3 regions of the Anaerobacillus sp. 63XJN7_5_ISO-PGPR-S23-430 genome follow, and region 3 is predicted to be linked to each of the others. Evidence: riboswitches for the same ligand, from Rfam matches in the RefSeq annotation. Region 3 holds a riboswitch; each other region holds the start of a gene.
The links. Region 3 has a riboswitch for S-adenosylmethionine ahead of AC0VYJ_RS13535 (sulfite oxidase-like oxidoreductase). Riboswitches for the same ligand answer to the same signal wherever they lie in the genome.
Positions count from the first base shown of each region.

Region 1: another riboswitch for S-adenosylmethionine. It lies ahead of AC0VYJ_RS07380 (assimilatory sulfite reductase (NADPH) flavoprotein subunit); the one in region 3 lies ahead of AC0VYJ_RS13535 (sulfite oxidase-like oxidoreductase).
Region 2: another riboswitch for S-adenosylmethionine. It lies ahead of AC0VYJ_RS17460 (methionine ABC transporter ATP-binding protein); the one in region 3 lies ahead of AC0VYJ_RS13535 (sulfite oxidase-like oxidoreductase).

Region 1 covers NZ_CM149686.1:1,345,491-1,351,860, forward strand. The annotation lists gene AC0VYJ_RS07360 (type II secretion system F family protein) at 1-869, shown strand, start outside; gene AC0VYJ_RS07365 (MBL fold metallo-hydrolase) at 1,050-1,904, shown strand; gene AC0VYJ_RS07370 (ABC transporter ATP-binding protein) at 1,951-2,769, shown strand; gene AC0VYJ_RS07375 (hypothetical protein) at 2,825-3,202, shown strand; SAM riboswitch class I at 3,362-3,473, shown strand; gene AC0VYJ_RS07380 (assimilatory sulfite reductase (NADPH) flavoprotein subunit) at 3,637-5,460, shown strand; gene cysI (assimilatory sulfite reductase (NADPH) hemoprotein subunit) at 5,485-6,370, shown strand, end outside.
Region 2 covers NZ_CM149686.1:3,339,575-3,345,944, reverse strand. The annotation lists gene leuB (3-isopropylmalate dehydrogenase) at 1-1,059, shown strand, start outside; gene leuC (3-isopropylmalate dehydratase large subunit) at 1,087-2,493, shown strand; gene leuD (3-isopropylmalate dehydratase small subunit) at 2,509-3,099, shown strand; gene ilvA (threonine ammonia-lyase) at 3,096-4,106, shown strand; SAM riboswitch class I at 4,239-4,348, shown strand; gene AC0VYJ_RS17460 (methionine ABC transporter ATP-binding protein) at 4,528-5,550, shown strand; gene AC0VYJ_RS17455 (methionine ABC transporter permease) at 5,543-6,211, shown strand; gene AC0VYJ_RS17450 (MetQ/NlpA family ABC transporter substrate-binding protein) at 6,235-6,370, shown strand, end outside.
Region 3 covers NZ_CM149686.1:2,560,500-2,566,869, reverse strand. The annotation lists gene AC0VYJ_RS13560 (3-hydroxybutyrate dehydrogenase) at 238-1,014, shown strand; gene AC0VYJ_RS13555 (LysE family translocator) at 1,074-1,595, opposite strand; gene AC0VYJ_RS13550 (GNAT family N-acetyltransferase) at 1,718-2,281, shown strand; gene AC0VYJ_RS13545 (GNAT family N-acetyltransferase) at 2,379-2,810, shown strand; gene AC0VYJ_RS13540 (GNAT family N-acetyltransferase) at 3,007-3,471, shown strand; SAM riboswitch class I at 3,533-3,631, shown strand; gene AC0VYJ_RS13535 (sulfite oxidase-like oxidoreductase) at 3,715-4,377, shown strand; gene AC0VYJ_RS13530 (copper amine oxidase) at 4,675-6,024, shown strand; gene AC0VYJ_RS13525 (ABC transporter substrate-binding protein) at 6,302-6,370, shown strand, end outside.

The DNA of each region.
Region 1 (6,370 bases), 1.2 Mb from region 3:
CCCTTCTTAAAACCGTTTATCGAAAAGAACTTGCTCTTGAATCTCGCGTTGAGCACTATTTTGGCAAGGAAGAAAAAATTCAACGTAAAACCGAAAAAAGAGAAAGTGGATCTTACCATCCACTACTTCGTAAATATTGGGGAATGGGTATTGAACAGGTGAGTAAAACATTTGCAAGAAAGGATCGAAAGAAGTTAGATATGCTCCTCCATGAGGCTGGATATGGAAACCGTTCGGCAGTTGAATTCCGACTTATTCAACTTCTTCTCAGCATCGGTGGAGGGTTCTTAACTTACTTGCTTATGGTGCCTGTGACGGATGGAAATGCTTCTATGACACTTGTATTAGCACTTGGGGTTGTTTTCTTATTTTATCGATATCCTTTGTTTTACCTAGCGAAGAAAAAAACGCAGCGCGTTAAAATAATCGATATGGAAATGTCCGATTTCTTTGATATGGTAAGTCTACTTCTTGAAGCAGGCGTAGGACTTGAAGGGGCGATCAAAAATGTATGTGCAAGAAAGTCTGGCCCACTTGCGGATGAGTTTAGTCAGGCATTAGATGAGATGAAGCGAGGGAAATCGCGACGAGAAGCATTTTATAATCTGAAAAAACGTGTTCCTTCAGATTATTTTCAAAGTGTGATGATGTCGATTATTCAAGCCGATCATCTTGGAATCGGAATGTCAAAAGTTATTAAAAATATTACGGCACGCATTCGTGAACAGAGACGTGAACGAGCACGCGAGCAAGCGATGAAAGCTCCAGTGAAAATGCTCATACCTATGGTTCTCTTTATTTTTCCACCTCTCTTTATCATTATCCTTGGACCGATGGTAGTGAAGATCGTCGTGGATGGCTTTGGTTAAGAGAAGACGAACACCTCCATTTCTACTGCAATGCAAAAAAATCACCTTTCCTAAACGACGCTTCCATTTGGAGGTGTCTATTTTTTGTATGTAGTAGAAAAAATACGAATACAAAACTTCAAAATGATAAAATGGAAATAAGAAATTTCATCGAGGTTTGTATTTTAAGGAGGACAATAAATGCAACAGATTAAACAAATTGGCAATCGCTTTTACTATCAAACACCAGTTTCCGAAACGGACCGACCGATTCTAGGAATGGTGATTGGAGATAGAAAGTCTCTGATGATCGATGCTGGGAATTCAGAGGACCATGCTCGTTATTTTCTAAAAGAACTATCGGAAAAAGGATTCAAGGAACCGGACATGGTCGCGCTCACTCATTGGCATTGGGATCATATCTTTGGACTATCGGCGCTTAGAGATGCTGTCTCCTTATCCTCGCATCAGACGAAAGAGGAAATTAGTAAGCTTATTCCATTAGGATGGTCTGATGATGAGTTGGATGAGCGGGTGAAAGAAGGCACTGAAATTGAATTTTGTGCAAATGCGATCAAGAAGGAATTTGTGGATTCTCGAGACATTACGATTACGCTACCAGATGTAACGTTTGGTGAGAAAATGGAGATTGATCTTGGTGGTGTCACGTGTATTCTTCAGCCTGTTGGGGGCGATCACGCGGCTGATTCGGTTGTGATTTATATGAAGGAAGAGAAAATCCTTTTTCTTGGAGACTGCTTTTATCCTGATATTTTTTCAGAAAAAGTCAACTACACTGTTAACATAACAAATCGACTGCTTGATCAGTTAGAAAGCTTTGAGGCAGAATGGTTCATCTTATCACACGGGGAGGCAATCTCTAAGGAGGATTTTAAGAACGAAGTGAACCTTTTACGTGCTGTTGCTTCTATTACTGAGGAGTGCAATGGTGATGTTACACGTATGCAAAAGTTGTATGAGCATAACGTTGGCAGAGACTCACGCGAAGAGGAGCTTGAAGTGATTCAAGAATTTGCTAACGGGTATACGATGTAAAAAGCGCTAGTTGGAATGACTTTCTTCAAAGAACGGAGTGGGGTGTATGGCAATCATTCATGTGGAAAATGCTTATTACACACGTGAGAAACAGATGATTTTATCCGATATTTCTTTTTCCGTAGAGAAAGGCCAGCATCAGGCCATTATCGGATTAAATGGATCAGGTAAAACGACACTACTTCAGTTAATTCACGGCTCTATCTGGCCACTGCTTCGCTATGATCCCGTCGTTGAAGTATTGGGGTATCGTCTTGGAAAAACTGATTTGAGTGAACTTAGAAAATCTATTGGCTGGGTGAGCAACGCTTTCACTGAGCGTATCTCTCCGATGCAGGAAGTGACAGATGTTGTGATTAGCGGGAAGTTTGCCTCAGCTGGACTTTATGAGCAGGTGACGGAACAGGAAGAATCGCAAGCGATGAAGATGATGCAGGAATGGGGGATTGCTCATTTACGCGGTAAACCTTTTCGAATTTGCTCTCAAGGTGAGAAGCAGAAAGTCCTGATAGCGAGAGCTTTGATGTCTTCGCCAAAGCTTCTTATTCTAGATGAACCGTGCAACGGACTTGATCTGTATTCACGCGAACAGTTATTAGCTCAGGTTGAACGCCTTGGAAAAGAGGAAGAGGGTCCAACCATATTGTATATCACTCATCATATTGAGGAGATTTGTCCCGTATTCACTCACGCTATGATTATGGAAAATGGTCGAATTGCAGTGAATGGCAAGAAGAAAGATGTGTTAACAGCTGAACATCTTAGTAAAAGTATGGGCGTCCCTTTAGAAGTGACGTGGAACAGAGAGCGACCTTGGGTTCAGGTGATTTCAAATGAGATGAAGCCAGCTTATCCATCTGCATAAGGACCGTGTATCTCAAAAATGGCCAAATTCGTTCATCGTCAAAAGGAGGTATGTATTGAAGGATTTTGCTTCGCTAACCCATAAAGAAATTGCGATTCGATATACGGTATTGACGCTGTTTCTATCGTCTACCATTTTTATAGTGGATTACGACCTTCCACTCTGGGCGTATGTCATATGCATGCTTCTATCGATATTTGGTATTGCGGTGAACTTGTTGAAATGGAAACGTGGGAAAAAAGTTAACGTCACATTTAAAGATCATGTCATTCGCTCCTGCGTTTTTTCTTTCATAGCTTTTCTCTTGTTGGTGCTGCCTTTTGACTACTCCAGTTGGTTGATGATTCTTATGATTCTATCTCTTGTCATGGCGAATACGATTGATTTCATGCGCATTCGGAATAGGATACAAGAGGGACAACGGCAGGGATAAAAGACCTGAATCATTTGGATTATTTTTCATGAAGATTGCTGGTGTTAGCAGCATTTAGTTAATTGAATGATGATAATTTTCTAATAATATATTGACTTTTATTCGATCTCGAGATAACATTTGAACCAATCATTGTCATATACAATTTGATAGCAACATTTCTTATCAAGAGAGGTGGAGGGACTGGCCCTATGAAGCTTCGGCAACCGATGAGATGATCCTTCATCTCATACTGTGCCAAATCCAGCAGGTTTATCCTGAAAGATAAGAAGACTGGCTTCGTACTTACAAACCTTTCTTCTTATGTTTTGAGAAGAGAGGTTTTTTGTGTTGAATGGGTTAGGGGGAATGCAGACGAATTTATTTGCTATTAATTCCGAGTAAACTACTTTCATTACATTGAATTAAATTTGAGTATTGTGAGGTGGATTGTATTGCAGTTACAGGTTGTGAATAGCCCTTTTGACAAAGAACAAACGGAGCTTTTAAATCGTCTCTTACCAACATTAAATGAGACGCAGAAAATATGGCTGAGCGGATACCTTTCCGTACCAGGTAGCTCTGAAGCTGCGGCAGCTACTGAGACGGTTGCTCAAGGTGTTTCTGCTTCAGAAGCATTCTCTAAACAAGAAGCAAAAACACGTGAGCTTACGATTCTCTATGGCTCACATACTGGCAATTGTCAGTCACTAGCGGAATCTTTCTTTGAGCGATTGGAAAACGAGAAATACAACGTTACCCTTTCATCGCTTGATGATTTTAAGCCAAAGTCGCTTAAAAAAGTAGAAGATTTATTATTGATTACAAGCACCCACGGAGATGGCGATCCTCCTGATAATGCGTTAAGCTTCCATGACTTTGTTCAAAGTAAGAGAGCCCCTGAATTAAATGGTCTCAGATTCTCAGTCTTATCACTTGGTGATAGCTCCTATGAATTTTTCTGCCAAACCGGGAAAGATTTTGACAAGCGCTTTGAAGAATTAGGTGCAACAAGGCTCTATCCTCGTGTAGATTGTGATCTTGATTTCGAAGAGCCGGCAGAAGAGTGGTTCGAAGGCGTGACGGGAGTATTGAAAGAAGATCAGTCTACGAGAGAATCGACTTCTGAAACAAAACCTGATGAGTCGAATCAGACGTATTCCAGAACGAATCCATTCAAAGCCGAAATTCTTGAGAATGTTAATTTGAATGGACGTGGATCGAATAAAGAAACACGGCACATTGAGCTTGATCTTGAAGGATCGAACCTTGATTATGAGCCGGGTGATAGCCTTGGTATTTACCCGGAGAATGATACTGCTCTTGTCCGTCAGCTAATCGATGAACTGAACTGGAAGCGAGAAGAACAGGTTATGGTGAACAAAAAGGGTGACGTTCAGCCACTTGAAGAAGCTTTAACGAAAACATATGAGATTACGAGTCTCACAAAGCCATTGCTCAAGAAGATTGCAGAGCTGACATCAAGTTTTGAGCTTAAGCGCATGGTTGAAGCGGAAGGCGAAGAACTAAGAACATACCTTTACGGTAGAGATTTAATTGATTTGGTGAAGGACTACGGACCGTGGACCGTCTCGGCACAGGAGTTTGTAAACGTTCTGCGCAAAATTCCGGTTCGTCTTTATTCGATCGCAAGCAGTTCAAAGGCAAATCCAGATGAAGTTCATCTCACAATTGGGGCACTAAGGTATGATGCACATGGTCGAGCTCGTACGGGCGTATGCTCTGGCCAATGCGCAGAGCGCTCACAAGAGGGGGATACACTCCCAGTATTTGTGCAGCGAAATCAAAACTTTAGACTTCCGGATCATCCTGACACCCCTATCATTATGATAGGCGCAGGTACTGGCGTAGCGCCGTACCGGGCATTCTTACAAGAGCGAGAAGAAAGTGGCGCAAGTGGAGAAACGTGGCTATTCTTTGGTGAACAGCATTTTGTCACAGACTTTCTTTATCAAGTCGAATGGCAGAAGTGGTTGAAAGATGGGGTGCTTTCTCGTATGGACGTGGCGTTTTCTCGTGATTCAGAAGAGAAAGTGTATGTTCAGCACCGCATGCTCGAGCGAAGTAAAGAACTATACGAGTGGCTGCAAGAGGGTGCGCACGTCTACGTATGTGGAGATGAAAAGTATATGGCAAAAGACGTTCACGTGGCACTCGTTAACATCTTAGAACAACAGGGGAATTTCAGTGAGTCAGAAGCAGAAGCTTATCTTGCAGATCTACGTAACGCGAAACGCTACCAGCGCGATGTGTACTAAGCGCATCAGGGAAGGAGATTGATCATGTCGAAAAAGACGGTAACAGAAGACGGCAAACCGAGTGAAATGGAGAAAATCAAAGACGAAAGTGATTACTTACGCGGATCGCTTGTGAAAAGCTTTGCGGATCCCATCACCGCTTCCATCCCAGACGCAGATACAAAACTATTAAAATTTCATGGGAGCTATATGCAAGATGATCGCGATATTCGTCAGGAGCGAAAACAGCAGAAGCTTGAACCAGCTTATCAGTTTATGGTTCGAGTGCGACTACCTGGTGGAGTAGCTAACCCAGAGCAATGGCTAGTAATGGATGATCTTGCGAATCAATACGGAAATGGGACGTTAAAGCTAACGACGCGCCAAACGTTCCAGATGCATGGGATCTTAAAGTGGAATATGAAAAAAAGCATTCAGGCAATGGACCAGGTTCTGATGGATTCTCTTGCGGCATGCGGTGACGTGAATCGGAATGTGATGTGTAATGCCAATCCCTATCAATCGGATATTCATGCCGAGGTGCATGGATGGGCACGGAAGTTAAGCGATGATCTCTTACCGAGAACGAGAGCGTACCATGAAATCTGGTTAGATGAAGAAAAAGTGCTTGATCGAAAAGAAGAGGAAATTGAGCCGATGTATGGCCCACATTACTTGCCAAGAAAGTTTAAGATTGGGGTCGCTGTCCCTCCATCAAACGATGTGGATATTTTCTCACAAGATCTTGGCTTTATTGCGATTCTTGAAGATGGCAAGCTACAAGGATTTAATGTCGCGGTAGGCGGCGGCATGGGTATGACGCATGGAGACACAAGTACGTATCCTCAGCTATCCCGAATGATTGGATTTTGTACACCCGAAAAGATTGTTGATGTTGCTGAGAAAATCATTACAATTCAGCGGGATTATG
Region 2 (6,370 bases), 780 kb from region 3:
GTAATGGAAGGAACGATGAAAGTTCTAAATGCCGTGGCAGATCGATTTGGCCATACGTTTGAATTTCAACAGGGAAGAATTGGAGGGGCTGCTATTGATGAGGATGGCTCGCCACTACCAGATGAAACACTGCGCATCTGTAGGGAAAGCGATGCTGTTCTACTAGGTGCTGTCGGTGGTCCTAAGTGGGAAACTCTTCCTGGCCATCTTCGTCCTGAACGAGGTCTTCTTGGTATTCGAAAAGAACTAGGCTTGTTTGCGAACCTTCGTCCTGTGACGGCATTTGAAAGTCTATTAGATGCATCTCCACTTAAACCGGATCGGATTAAAGGTGTGGATATGTTAATTGTTCGCGAATTAACGGGTGGTTTGTACTTCGGTACTCCGAGTGAGCGTCGTCAAAATGGGAAAGAAGTTGTTGATACGCTTCGTTACACAAGAGAAGAAATCGAACGTATTGTGGATCAGGGATTTGAAGCTGCAAGTAAGCGAAACAAGAAATTAACAAGCGTAGATAAAGCGAACGTTCTAGAATCAAGCCGAATGTGGAGAGAAATCGTTGAAGAAAAAGCGAAGAATTATCCTGAAGTAGAAGTGGAGCATATGCTTGTCGATGCGGCAGCAATGAAACTGGTTCAAAACCCGGCTCACTTTGATGTTATTGTAACTGAGAATCTATTTGGAGATATTTTGAGCGATGAAGCCTCGATGATCACAGGATCACTTGGAATGTTGCCTTCCGCAAGTCTTCGTAGCGACGGTTTTGGAATGTATGAACCAGTACACGGTTCAGCGCCAGACATCGCAGGGAAAAATCTTGCGAATCCACTGGCGATGATTTTATCAAGTGCAATGATGCTGAAGTATTCATTCGATATGAATGAAGAAGCGGAGTCAATCGAAAAGGCTGTGAAAGAAGTACTTGATGCCGGATATTATACGAATGATCTTGCAAATGGCTCGCCGAAAGCTCTTGGGACAGACGCTATGATCAAGAAAGTGATTTATCAATTAGAAGAAGCGGATGCTACAGCAGGCATCATGGAAGCATACGCTTAATGACAAACAGGTAAGAGGAGGATGGGTGTGGAGCCGAAAACGATTATTGAAAAGATTTGGGATAAACACGTTGTGCATGAAGAAGAAGGTAGCCCGGATCTCCTATATATAGACTTGCATCTTGTTCATGAAGTGACTTCTCCGCAGGCCTTTGAGGGTCTGCGGATGAATAATAGAAGTGTAAGAAGACCAGATTTAACCTTTGCTACTATGGACCACAACGTTCCAACCATTGCACGTCATATTATTAATGACCCTGTATCAAAAGTTCAAATGGAGAAGCTTGAAGAGAACTGTCATGAATTTGGAGTGGAAATCGCCGATATTAATCATCCAGATCAAGGGATTGTTCACGTCATTGGTCCTGAGCTGGGCTTAACGCAGCCAGGAAAAACGATCGTTTGTGGTGACAGTCATACCTCAACACATGGGGCGTTTGGTGCCCTTGCCTTTGGGATTGGAACGAGTGAAGTGGAGCATGTTCTTTCTACTCAAACGCTATGGCAATCAAGACCCAAAACAATTGAAATACGTGTGAACGGACGCCTTGGTTCTGGGGTGACCGCTAAAGATTTAATTCTTGCTGTTATTGCTAAATTTGGTGTTAATGCAGGTACTGGCGCGGTTGTGGAGTACACAGGCGAAGCGATTCGAAATATGACAATGGAAGAACGTATGACTGTTTGTAACATGTCAATTGAAGCTGGCGCAAAAGCAGGGCTTATTAGCCCAGATGAGACTACCTTTTCCTATTTAAAAGGAAAAAGACATGTTCCAGAAGATTTTGATCGAGCTGTTGCTGAGTGGAAAGAGCTCGCATCTGATCCAGGGGCAACGTATGATGAAGTGCTCGAAATTGGAGCTGACGAAATCGAGCCACAAGTAACATGGGGGACGAATCCTTCAATGGGGTCTTCTGTTTATGCTCGCGTTCCTTTCCCTGAGGATTATGCAGATCCAGGTGACCAAAAAGCAATTAAGCAAGCACTTGCCTATATGGATCTTAAACCGGGAACGCCTATTCAGAATATAGATATTCAATATGTTTTCATCGGATCTTGTACGAATTCACGATTAAGTGATCTGCGCTCAGCTGCTGATATTGTTCGTGGTCGAAAAGTTCATGAAGGTGTGACAGCTCTCGTAGTACCTGGATCTAAATCAGTGAAGGATGCAGCTGAAGCAGAAGGGTTAGATACGATCTTTAAAGAAGCTGGGTTTGAGTGGCGAGAAGCAGGATGTAGCATGTGTCTTGCGATGAATGATGACATTGTTCCACCAGGCGAGCGCTGCGCGTCTACATCTAACCGTAATTTTGAAGGGCGTCAGGGGAATGGCGCTAGAACACATCTTGTCAGCCCAGCTATGGCTGCAGCTGCTGCCATTGAAGGCCGATTTACAGACGCTAGAAAAATAAAACCTCTTGTAGTGTAAAAGGAGTGAGACGTCCTGGAACCGATTAATAAATACAAAGGGATCGTTTATCCCCTTGAGCAGGTTAACGTAGATACAGATCAAATTATTCCGAAGCAGTTTTTAAAGAGAATTGAACGGCAAGGCTTTGGTCAGTTTCTTTTTTACAATTGGCGGTTTGATGATGATGGTCAACCGCGTGAAGATTTTAATTTGAACGAACAACAATACCAGCATGCTTCTATTCTAGTGTCGGGTAAAAACTTTGGGTGTGGTTCATCAAGAGAACATGCTCCATGGGCCCTTCTAGATTATGGGTTTCGAATTGTCATTGCGACAAGCTTTGCTGATATCTTTTATAACAACTGTGTAAAAAACGGTATACTTCCTATCGCTCTTGATCAAGAAACGATCTCGGAGCTTTTTCAAAAAGCAAAGGATGGATACGAACTTAGCGTAGAGCTAAGTAAACAGCAAGTAATTGATGGAGAAGGACTAAATGCGTCGTTCGAGATCGATCCTTATTGGAAAGAAATGCTGTTAAATGGATGGGATGAAGTATCTCGAACTTTATCTCTCGAAGATAAAATTAAATTATATGAAGAAAAACAACTTGTAGGAGAGTGAATGACGTTGGGAATTACCAGGAGAAATATAACGTTCATGTCGTAAAAGCAATGGAGAATTTGCTGGAAGCCGTCCACAGGACCCCGCTTCAGCAGTCGACAACGCTTAATGATTATACAAATAAAGATGTCTTCATGAAGATGGAAAACCTTCAACGAACGGGTTCCTTCAAACTTCGAGGTGCCTATAACAAAGTTGCGTCGCTAACGGATATTGAGGCAGCGCGAGGGATTGTTGCTGCATCGGCTGGAAACCATGCTCAGGGAGTGGCGCTTTCTGCTAGAGAGCGTGGAATTAAAGCTAAGATTTATATGCCCGTCCATACACCGACAAGCAAAATTGATGCGACGCGATCTTATGGAGCAGAGGTTGTTCTTGAAGGAGAATCGTATAACGAAGCGTTTAGTGGAGCGGATCGTGAGCGTGTTGAGAAAGGGGCCACATTCGTTCATGCTTTCGATGATCCTGAAGTAATGGCAGGACAGGGAACGGTTGCACTCGAAATGATGCAACAATGTCCTGACTTAGATACGATTCTCGTGCCTGTTGGAGGTGGAGGATTGTTAGCTGGAATGGCGATGGCGATTAAGTCGTTCTTTCCTCACGTGAAAATCATCGGAGTCCAGGCTTCTGAAGCATCTGCGACATGGAATCGATTTAAAGGTACTGGTCCTCTTGTCCTTCAATCTGTCCAATCGATTGCAGACGGTATTTCTGTGAAAGAAGCTGGAAAATTAACTTTTCCAATTATTGAAGAGCTTGTTGATGATATGCTAACCGTGTCAGAAGAAGAAATTGCTGCAGCGATTGTCTTTATGCTTGAGAGACACAAAACGCTTGTAGAAGGTGCGGGTGCTGCATCGATAGCTGCTGTCTTATGCAAGTCAAATCGTTTAGAAGGTAAGAGAATTGGTGTTGTTGTTAGTGGAGGGAATGCGGATCTTGCGAAAATCTCCCTTTATAAACAACTTTCTCAACGAGCGAAAACCATCAGGCGAATAAGCTGATGGTTTTCTAATGGGATTCAAAGTATATATTTTAGATTATTCCGACTTTTTGCTCAGTAATTGACACTCATAAAGTACCATGCTAGAATTCATTTAGCACTTAACCACAGTAAAGTAATAACAACTATATATCTCTTATTCAGAGAGGTGGAGGGACTGGCCCTATGAAGCCCGGCAACCGTCAAACGACTCGTTTGAAAAGGTGCCAATTCCTGCAAAGCGATTGCTTTGAGAAATGAGAGGAAGACATCGATTTATCAAATGCCTTTCTGCTCAAAGCAGAAGGGCATTTTTTTACTTTACTATACAAAGTGATAAGCGAATTAGGCTTCTAAGTGCACAGAAATAAAGAACAAAGGCATGGGACTGAAGTCCTTTTTCAGGTAGCTGATCATGCAAATGCATAAAGGATGTGAGACATGTGATTGAGCTTAAAGGCATTAATAAGACCTTCTTTTCGAAATCCGGGAAGGTGGAAGCCGTTAAGGATGTTAACCTTGAAGTCAAAAAAGGCGAAATATTTGGTGTTATTGGCTACAGTGGTGCTGGGAAAAGTACGCTAATTCGAATGCTTAACCTTCTTGAGAGACCTACTGATGGGACAGTCACAGTAGCTGGTAATAATCTATCTTCTCTTAATGGGAAAGATCTTCGTGCAGCAAGACAGGAAATCGGTATGATTTTCCAGCATTTTAATATTCTCTGGTCAAGAACGGTACGTGATAACATCGCCTTTCCTCTTGAAATATCAGGTGTTCCGAAAGAAAAGAGAATGAAGCGTGTTGATGAATTAATTAACCTTGTTGGACTCGAAGGTAGGGAAGGAGCTTATCCTTCACAGCTAAGTGGTGGACAAAAGCAGCGAGTGGGTATTGCGAGAGCACTTGCTAACAATCCAAAGGTTTTGCTTTGTGATGAAGCTACTTCTGCTTTAGATCCTAAAACGACGGATAGCATTCTAGAACTTCTGACTGAAATTAATCAGAAACTTGGCCTAACGATTGTCCTCATCACGCATGAAATGCACGTCATACGCAAAATTTGCCATCGTGTAGCCGTTATGGAGAATGGACGAGTAGTGGAGAATGGTTCTGTCCTTGAAGTTTTCCACCATCCGCAGGAAGAGATTACGAAAGACTTTGTTAATCAGCTAAGCGAGCCTGAAGAAATGAAGGAATCGATTGCACATCTGGCAACGAGTCAGGATGGAGAACTTGTTCAGTTTACCTTTGTGAAAGGAAAAACAGGTTCACCACTTGTGACAGAGTTGATTCGTGAATTTGATGTGGAAGTCAACATTATTCAAGGGAAGATTTCTCATACACAGGATGGTCCTTATGGAAAACTTTCTGTGTTCCTTAAAGGGGAACCGGCTGTGGTAGAAAAGGCCTTGAATTATGTGCAGGCCCAAGGTGTTAAAGCGGAGGTGATTACGAATGACTGAATCGTTATTTCCTAACGTCAGGTGGGAATCTATGTGGGAAGCCACTCTACAAACAGCGTACATGACGGCAATTTCGGTTCTGGCAACGTTTATTCTCGGAATCCTCCTTGGTTTATTGTTGTTTCTAACAGGTAGAGGGAACATATGGGAAAACAAATTTGTGAATAGTATTATTGCCGGAGTCGTGAACTTATTTCGCTCCATACCATTTATCATTTTGATTATCTTGCTGATCCCTCTTTCGGTTTACATTATAGGGACGATGCTAGGTGCTAATGCTGCCCTTCCAGCCCTTATTGCAGGAGCAGCGCCATTTTATGCGAGGATGGTTGAAATTGCTTTACGTGAAGTAGATAAAGGGGTCATTGAAGCTTCTCAGTCAATGGGAGCATCCAATGGTTCGATTATTTTTAAAGTGCTTCTACCAGAAGCAATGCCAGCCCTTATTTCAGGGATTACTGTGACGGCGATAGCTCTTGTAAGCTACACCGCTATGGCTGGTGTTGTAGGCGCAGGGGGTCTCGGAAACCTAGCTTATCTTGAAGGTTTCCAAAGGAATAATCCTGATGTGACACTTGTTGCAACAGTATTGATATTAGTAATTGTTGCGATTCTTCAGGTTTGTGGAGACATTGCAACACGAGTAATAGACAAAAGATAATGAGGAGAAAAGGAGAGATTATGATGAAAAAGTTTTTATCGCTAATCGTAGTTCTTGCTCTTGCAGTGCTTGCTGCGTGTGGGAATAATGGCGGAAGCAGCGAAGGTTCTGGTGACGGTGAAGATTCGAAGAAAATCGTAGTAGGTGCCTCAAACATCC
Region 3 (6,370 bases):
ACCGGGTTATTTTTTTGTTGAGCAAAATGTTGATGGGGCGATTGAAACTAAGCTTTCATTCGAATAAACCAGAAATCAATACATTTAAATATAGGCTAACTAATCCTTAATGAAGTGACTTGAAGTGGGAGCTATGAAAATAAATCAAAAATGATTAGTTTATTAAAAGGTAGAGCGGGAATAGAGAGGTGTGACAGTATAATTTTAATTTAGGATTGACAATAGGAGGAAATATTCATGGTTAACAACAAGACTGTATTTATTACAGGCGCAGCTAGAGGTATTGGTTTTGAAATTGGTGAAACGTTCGCAGAGAATGGAGCAAAAGTTGTTCTATCTGACATAAATGAAGAAGGAACAGAAGAAGCTGCTCAGAAACTAAGAGATAAAGGTTATAACGCTATTGGTATTAAAGCAGACGTGACTAATGAAGATGAAATTAAACAAGCAATTGACCGTACTGTAGAAGAATACGGTCGCTTAGACGTGTTAATAAATAATGCGGGACTTCAGCACGTATCTGCATTAGAAAACTTCCCAACTGAGAAGTTTCGTATGATGCAGGATATTATGCTTACAGCTCCTTTCATAGCAACAAAGCATGTATTTCCAATCATGAAGAAACAAGGATTTGGGCGAATTATTAACATGGCATCTATCAATGGTGTCATCGGTTTCGCAGGGAAAGCGGCTTACAATAGTGCCAAGCATGGGGTCATCGGCCTTACAAAAGTTTCTGCACTTGAAGGTGCGGAACACGGTATTACAGTAAATGCCATGGCACCAGGATATGTTGATACACCACTCGTAAGAGGACAGATGGAAGATCTAGCGAAAGAACGCGGAGTAGAGCTAGAAAAGGTACTAGAAGAAGTAATCTATCCACTTGTACCACAAAGAAGACTTCTTGAAGTGAAAGAGATAGCTGATTACTCAATGTTTATCGCAAGTGATGCAGCGAAGAGCATTACAGGTCAAGCCCTTCTAATTGATGGTGGCTATACAGCTCAGTAAATTTAGATTTTACTAAAAAAATAAAAAAGCAGCGCTTTCTAATGAGAAGCGCTGCTTTTTTATTGATCGCTAAAGGCTATTTGAAGACCAATTAAAGCAAGCAATAAAGCTTTTGCAAGATTGAATTTTCTAGCTAGAGCATGATTTTCTACGACATAGAATGCGATTTTTCCTGCAAAAAAGCTTATTGCACTAAAGATAAGAAAGACTTGTAGAATGAAAACCCCTTCTAAAATTAACATTTGAAGAGCGGGTGAATTCGCCTGCTGGTTTACAAACTGTGGAAGAAGGGCGAGAAAAAATAAAGAGACTTTTGGATTTAAAATATTCATAACAATCCCTTTTCGATATAAAGAAAAATAAGGTCTGCTAGGTTGACTTAGGGGGGGGGGAGCTGCGAATCCGCTATCTTTAAAAGCTTCATATGCCATGAAAAGTAAGTAAGCTGCCCCGCGGTAACAATCGAAAAGGCGAGAGAGGATTGATAAAGGACGGCAGAAATTCCTAAGGTAGCAGCAATATGTACAAGTAGTCCTGAAGAGAGGCCAAGAAAACCATATCCTCGTGAAGTGATCCGTCAATTCGTCTCTCGATTTCAATTAGATGGTAGCGGGACATTGGCCGGAAAAGACCAATAACTTGACAGGTTTCTCATTAATGATATAATTCTGACATCTTTTAGTGTTGTTGGAGGAATAGTTCCATGGAACCCATTTTACTTGATATACCAAATAAATTTAGCACTGACCGTTTACATATACGTTCTCCACTACCTGGGGATGGTGCTTCGGTTCATCAATCAATTGATGCCTCGTTAGAAGAGCTTAAACCCTGGATGCCTTTCGCACATATAGATCAAACGGAAGAAGATGTTGAAGCGAATATCCGCGAATCTCACGTAGCGTTTTTAAAGCGGGAGGATCTTCGACTATTACTCTTCCATAAACAGACGGGTGATTTTATCGGTTCCTCAGGGTTACATCGAATAGATTGGAACGTTCGTAAATTTGAAATCGGTTATTGGATTGATTCTAGATACGCTGGTCAAGGCTATATGTCTGAAGCGGTCCAAGGCATTGTAGATTACGCCTTTTCAGAGCTAAACGCTAGAAGGCTAGAAATTCGTTGTAATGCGACAAATTGGCGAAGTCGGCGAATTGCCGAGAAACAATCGTTTCAACTTGAGGCTATTTTACGAAACGACCATGTCTCAATTGATGGCAGTAAACTAACTGATACATGCGTCTATGCTTTAACAAAAAAATAAATTTGGTAAGAATATGCATCTTACTTATGGGAGGAATAAGGTTCTTGCATCAAGAATAAACGAGTAATGAATGATTTTGATGATGGAGGGAAACTATGTGATCGAACGAGCGACGATAGAAGAAAGAGATTTTATTTTGTCGAATTCCATTCAATCTGTTAATGAAGGAACGACAAATCCTGGTATCGTAAAAGAAGAGAAAGCACTTGAAATTGTATCATCCATTCTTGATCGAGGTGGTTACCACCTCATTTATCGCGACGAAGGGGAAATTGCTGGCTGGGTATTACTTGGAGAAAACACGGATTATTTTACAGAAAGCAAGCATGGGTTCATTTATGATGTATTTGTTTTTCCAAAGTTTCGTGGGAAAGGGTATTCTAAGCAGCTCGTTCAAGCGAGTATTGAAAACTTCAAAGAACAGGGATATGAGGAAATTCGTTTGAATGTGTATTCCTCTAACTTCGCGAAATACATTTATAAAGACATTGGATTTCGAGAACTTCAAACGATCATGGTTTATAAATAGTTGTCCAGCTTCTTTTCATTTATTAAAAGAATGTGAAAAACAACTCATAATCAATCATCATGCCCTTGGAACTTGCTACACTATTTTTGCAGGGACTTCCCCGGTTCCTGCCCCCCTTAAAATATAAAGTGTGAGCCCCATGCATTTCCCAGCATGGGGCTTTTCCTTTTCAATCACACAGAAATGAGGGAGAGTATTGGTATATCAATTTAAGTTAATAAGTCAAGAAGAAGTCGAGCGAATTATCTCGTGGGACTATGATGGGGTATACTCATTTTATAATATGGACGAGGATCTTGAAGATCTAAAAGAGTTCCGGGAAGATGCAGCCAGCAATGAAAATTATTGGAGCGTCTACCAAAGGGATCATCTTATTGGTTTTTTTAGTTTTCATGAGCATGAAGACAACCATATAGAAATTGGTCTAGGAATGTCTCCCGATAATGTTGGAAAAGGAGAAGGCTTTTCTTTTTTGGAGGCTGGCCTTCAAAAAGCAGTTGAATTGTATCGTCCAACTTCCTTTGGAATGGCAGTAGCTGAATTTAATAAACGAGCCATAAAAGTGTATCAAAGGGCTGGATTTCAAATCACTCATCTGTTTATGCAACAAACCAATGGGGGAGAATTTCAATTTGTTGAAATGAAGAAAAACCTCGTTTAAAACAATAATTGCAAAATACTAAATAGACCGATAGAATGAATCAAAATTACATTTTTTAATTTCCTTATTGAGAGAGGCGGAGGGACTGGCCCTTTGATGCCCGGCAACCTGATAGACAAGGTGCCAAATCCAGCAGAGTCTATGCTCTGAGAGATAAGGAAGAGCTCTGAAGCGAACTCTTCCTTATTAGTTAGGAAGAGTTTTTTAGACGATTCAATAAATGAGAGACGGGTTGTGAAGGATTTGAAAAAAGCTGACCGTATTCGCAAAATGAAAGTTCCAGATGCAAGTGAAATGTATGGTGATCGTCTGCCACCGGGGCAAGTACTTACAGAAAGGTTCCCTATTCTACATGAAGGTGATGTACCTGTGTATGAGATGTCGACATGGAACCTAAGTGTATTTGGAGAAATTGATAAGGAAGTGATCATTTCCTATAGCGACATACTTGCCTTACCACAGAAGAAAGTAAAGTGTGATATTCACTGTGTCACAAGGTGGTCTAGGTTTGATAATACTTTTGAAGGGGTTTTGATTAAGGATTTTATGAACGCATATGGGATAGTACCGAAAACGAACCATGTTATGCTACATGGTGACTATAACTATACAACGAATATTCACCTCACTGACTTAATGAGAGATAATGTTATTCTTGCCCACTCAGTCGATGGAGAGAAATTAACGGCAAAACACGGATGGCCTCTCAGGTTAGTTGTACCGCATCTTTACTTCTGGAAAAGTATTAAATGGATCAGAGGTATAGAATTTATCAATGAAGACAAACCTGGTTTTTGGGAACAAAACGGATTTCATAACCATGCCGATCCATTTAAAGAAGAAAGGTTTTCTGGAGAGGATTTGGGACTACCAGAAGATGAATGGGAGAAAAAAGAGTTTGATTAATTTTTCTTAAAAAAGCGGGCGTGATTAACACATATAGAATTGATTGAGGAAAAGGTAGTTTATTATCACATTCTAAATATCATCATATCTATAAAAAAATAGTTAAAACTTGAAAGTCAGCAGAACCTTAGTATGTGTGGGTTTTGCTGACTTTTTATTCTCTGGTAATTAAAAAAAGAGAAGAATTTAAAAAAAGAATGATCTAAATGGATCTTCCCTCCGTTAGCTAAGTGTAAATCAAAATTAAGGGGAGTGGATTTGAAAATGAATACGAACAAGAATATGAAAAAGAAAGTGATCGATTGGAAAAAGGGACTATTAATTGTTCCGCTTAGCTTTTCACTTTTAATACCAACTGCTGGAGCATTTGCCTCTGACCACGACCAGCAAATGGACAAGCCTACAGTAGAAACACCAGGTGCTGATCTTCGTGCTGATCTTGGCCATTTACTAAGTGAGCATGCTTATCTTGCAGTAGAAACAATGAGAAAAGGAGCTGAAGGTTCTGCAGATTTTGAAGCTTCTGCTGGTGCCTTAAGTGAAAACACGGAAGACCTTACAGCTGCGATTACATCCGTTTATGGTGAAGAAGCAGGAGCTGAATTTAATGAAATTTGGAGCAATCATATCGGTTTCTTCGTTGACTATGTGAAAGCAACAGGTAATGAAGATGAAGATGCAAAACAAAAAGCTTTAGATAGCTTAGATGGTTATAAAGAAGATTTCTCTAATTTCTTGGAAAATGCAACAGGAGAACGACTTCAAGCTGAAACATTGTCTGAAGGACTTCAAGCTCACATTAATCAGTTGATTGGTTCATTTGATAGCTATGTAGCAGGTGATTATGAGATGGCTTACGAGAAAGAACGTGAAGCGATTGCTCACATGCAAATGGTGGCTAAAGGATTCTCTGGTGCCATTACTGATCAGTTCCCAGACAAGTTCGAGAACACAAAAGCCGTAACACCAGCATCTGATCTTCGTGCAACATTAGGTCATTTATTATCTGAACATGCTGGTCTTGCAATGATGACAATGCAGAACGGAATCGACGGATCAGAAGACTTTGATGCATCTGCAGCTGCACTAAGCGAGAATACGGATGATCTAGCTGCTGCGATAACTTCTGTATATGGTGAAGAAGCAGGAAATCAATTTAAAGAAATGTGGTCTGGACATATCGGTAACTTTGTAGAATATGTTCAAGCGACAGGAGCTGAAGATGAAGCTGCTCAAGAAAAAGCACTAAAAGCGCTGGAAGACTATCGTGCAGACTTCTCAAGTTTTCTTGAAACAGCAACTGAAGGTAGATTAGAAGCGGGACCATTATCTGAAGGTTTACAAATGCATGTGAATCAATTAATATCTGCGTTTGATAGCTACACTACGGAAGACTACGATGCAGCTTATGATTCGGTTCGTGAAGCTTATGCTCATATGTATAAGCCGGCAAAGGGACTTTCTGGTGCTTTCGTAAACCAATTCCCGGACAAATTCGCTATGGAAGCTATGCCAACTGATATGCCTAAAACAGGTATGGGTGGTACAGCTGAACAGCAAATGCCAATCGAATGGATTGTTGCAGCCATTCTTGCAACTATGGCTGCAACTGGCGTAATTGTTCGTAGAAAAATGCAGAAAAGCTAAGGGAATAGATGATAGGGTAGCCTAACATACCCGCTAGAAAAGCAATAGCCAAAGTGGCTATTGCTTTTCTTCGTGAAAAGGACAATGAACTTGTCGTACTTACGCTATAGGAAATGGTTTTAATAAAGTTTGAGATGTAAGGAGCGTTACAGCATCTTGTTTATAAAAAAGGTATACTGATAATGGGAAAATAGATGATGCCTGACTATGAAACACAATCAAGTTCGTCAAATATGTCTTTCAGTTGCTAGGATAGTTTATATGAGGGGGAAATTAGATGAAGCGAAAGTTTACATTTATTTTCGCAACGCTACTTTTTATTGTTGCATGTGGGAATAGTGAAACC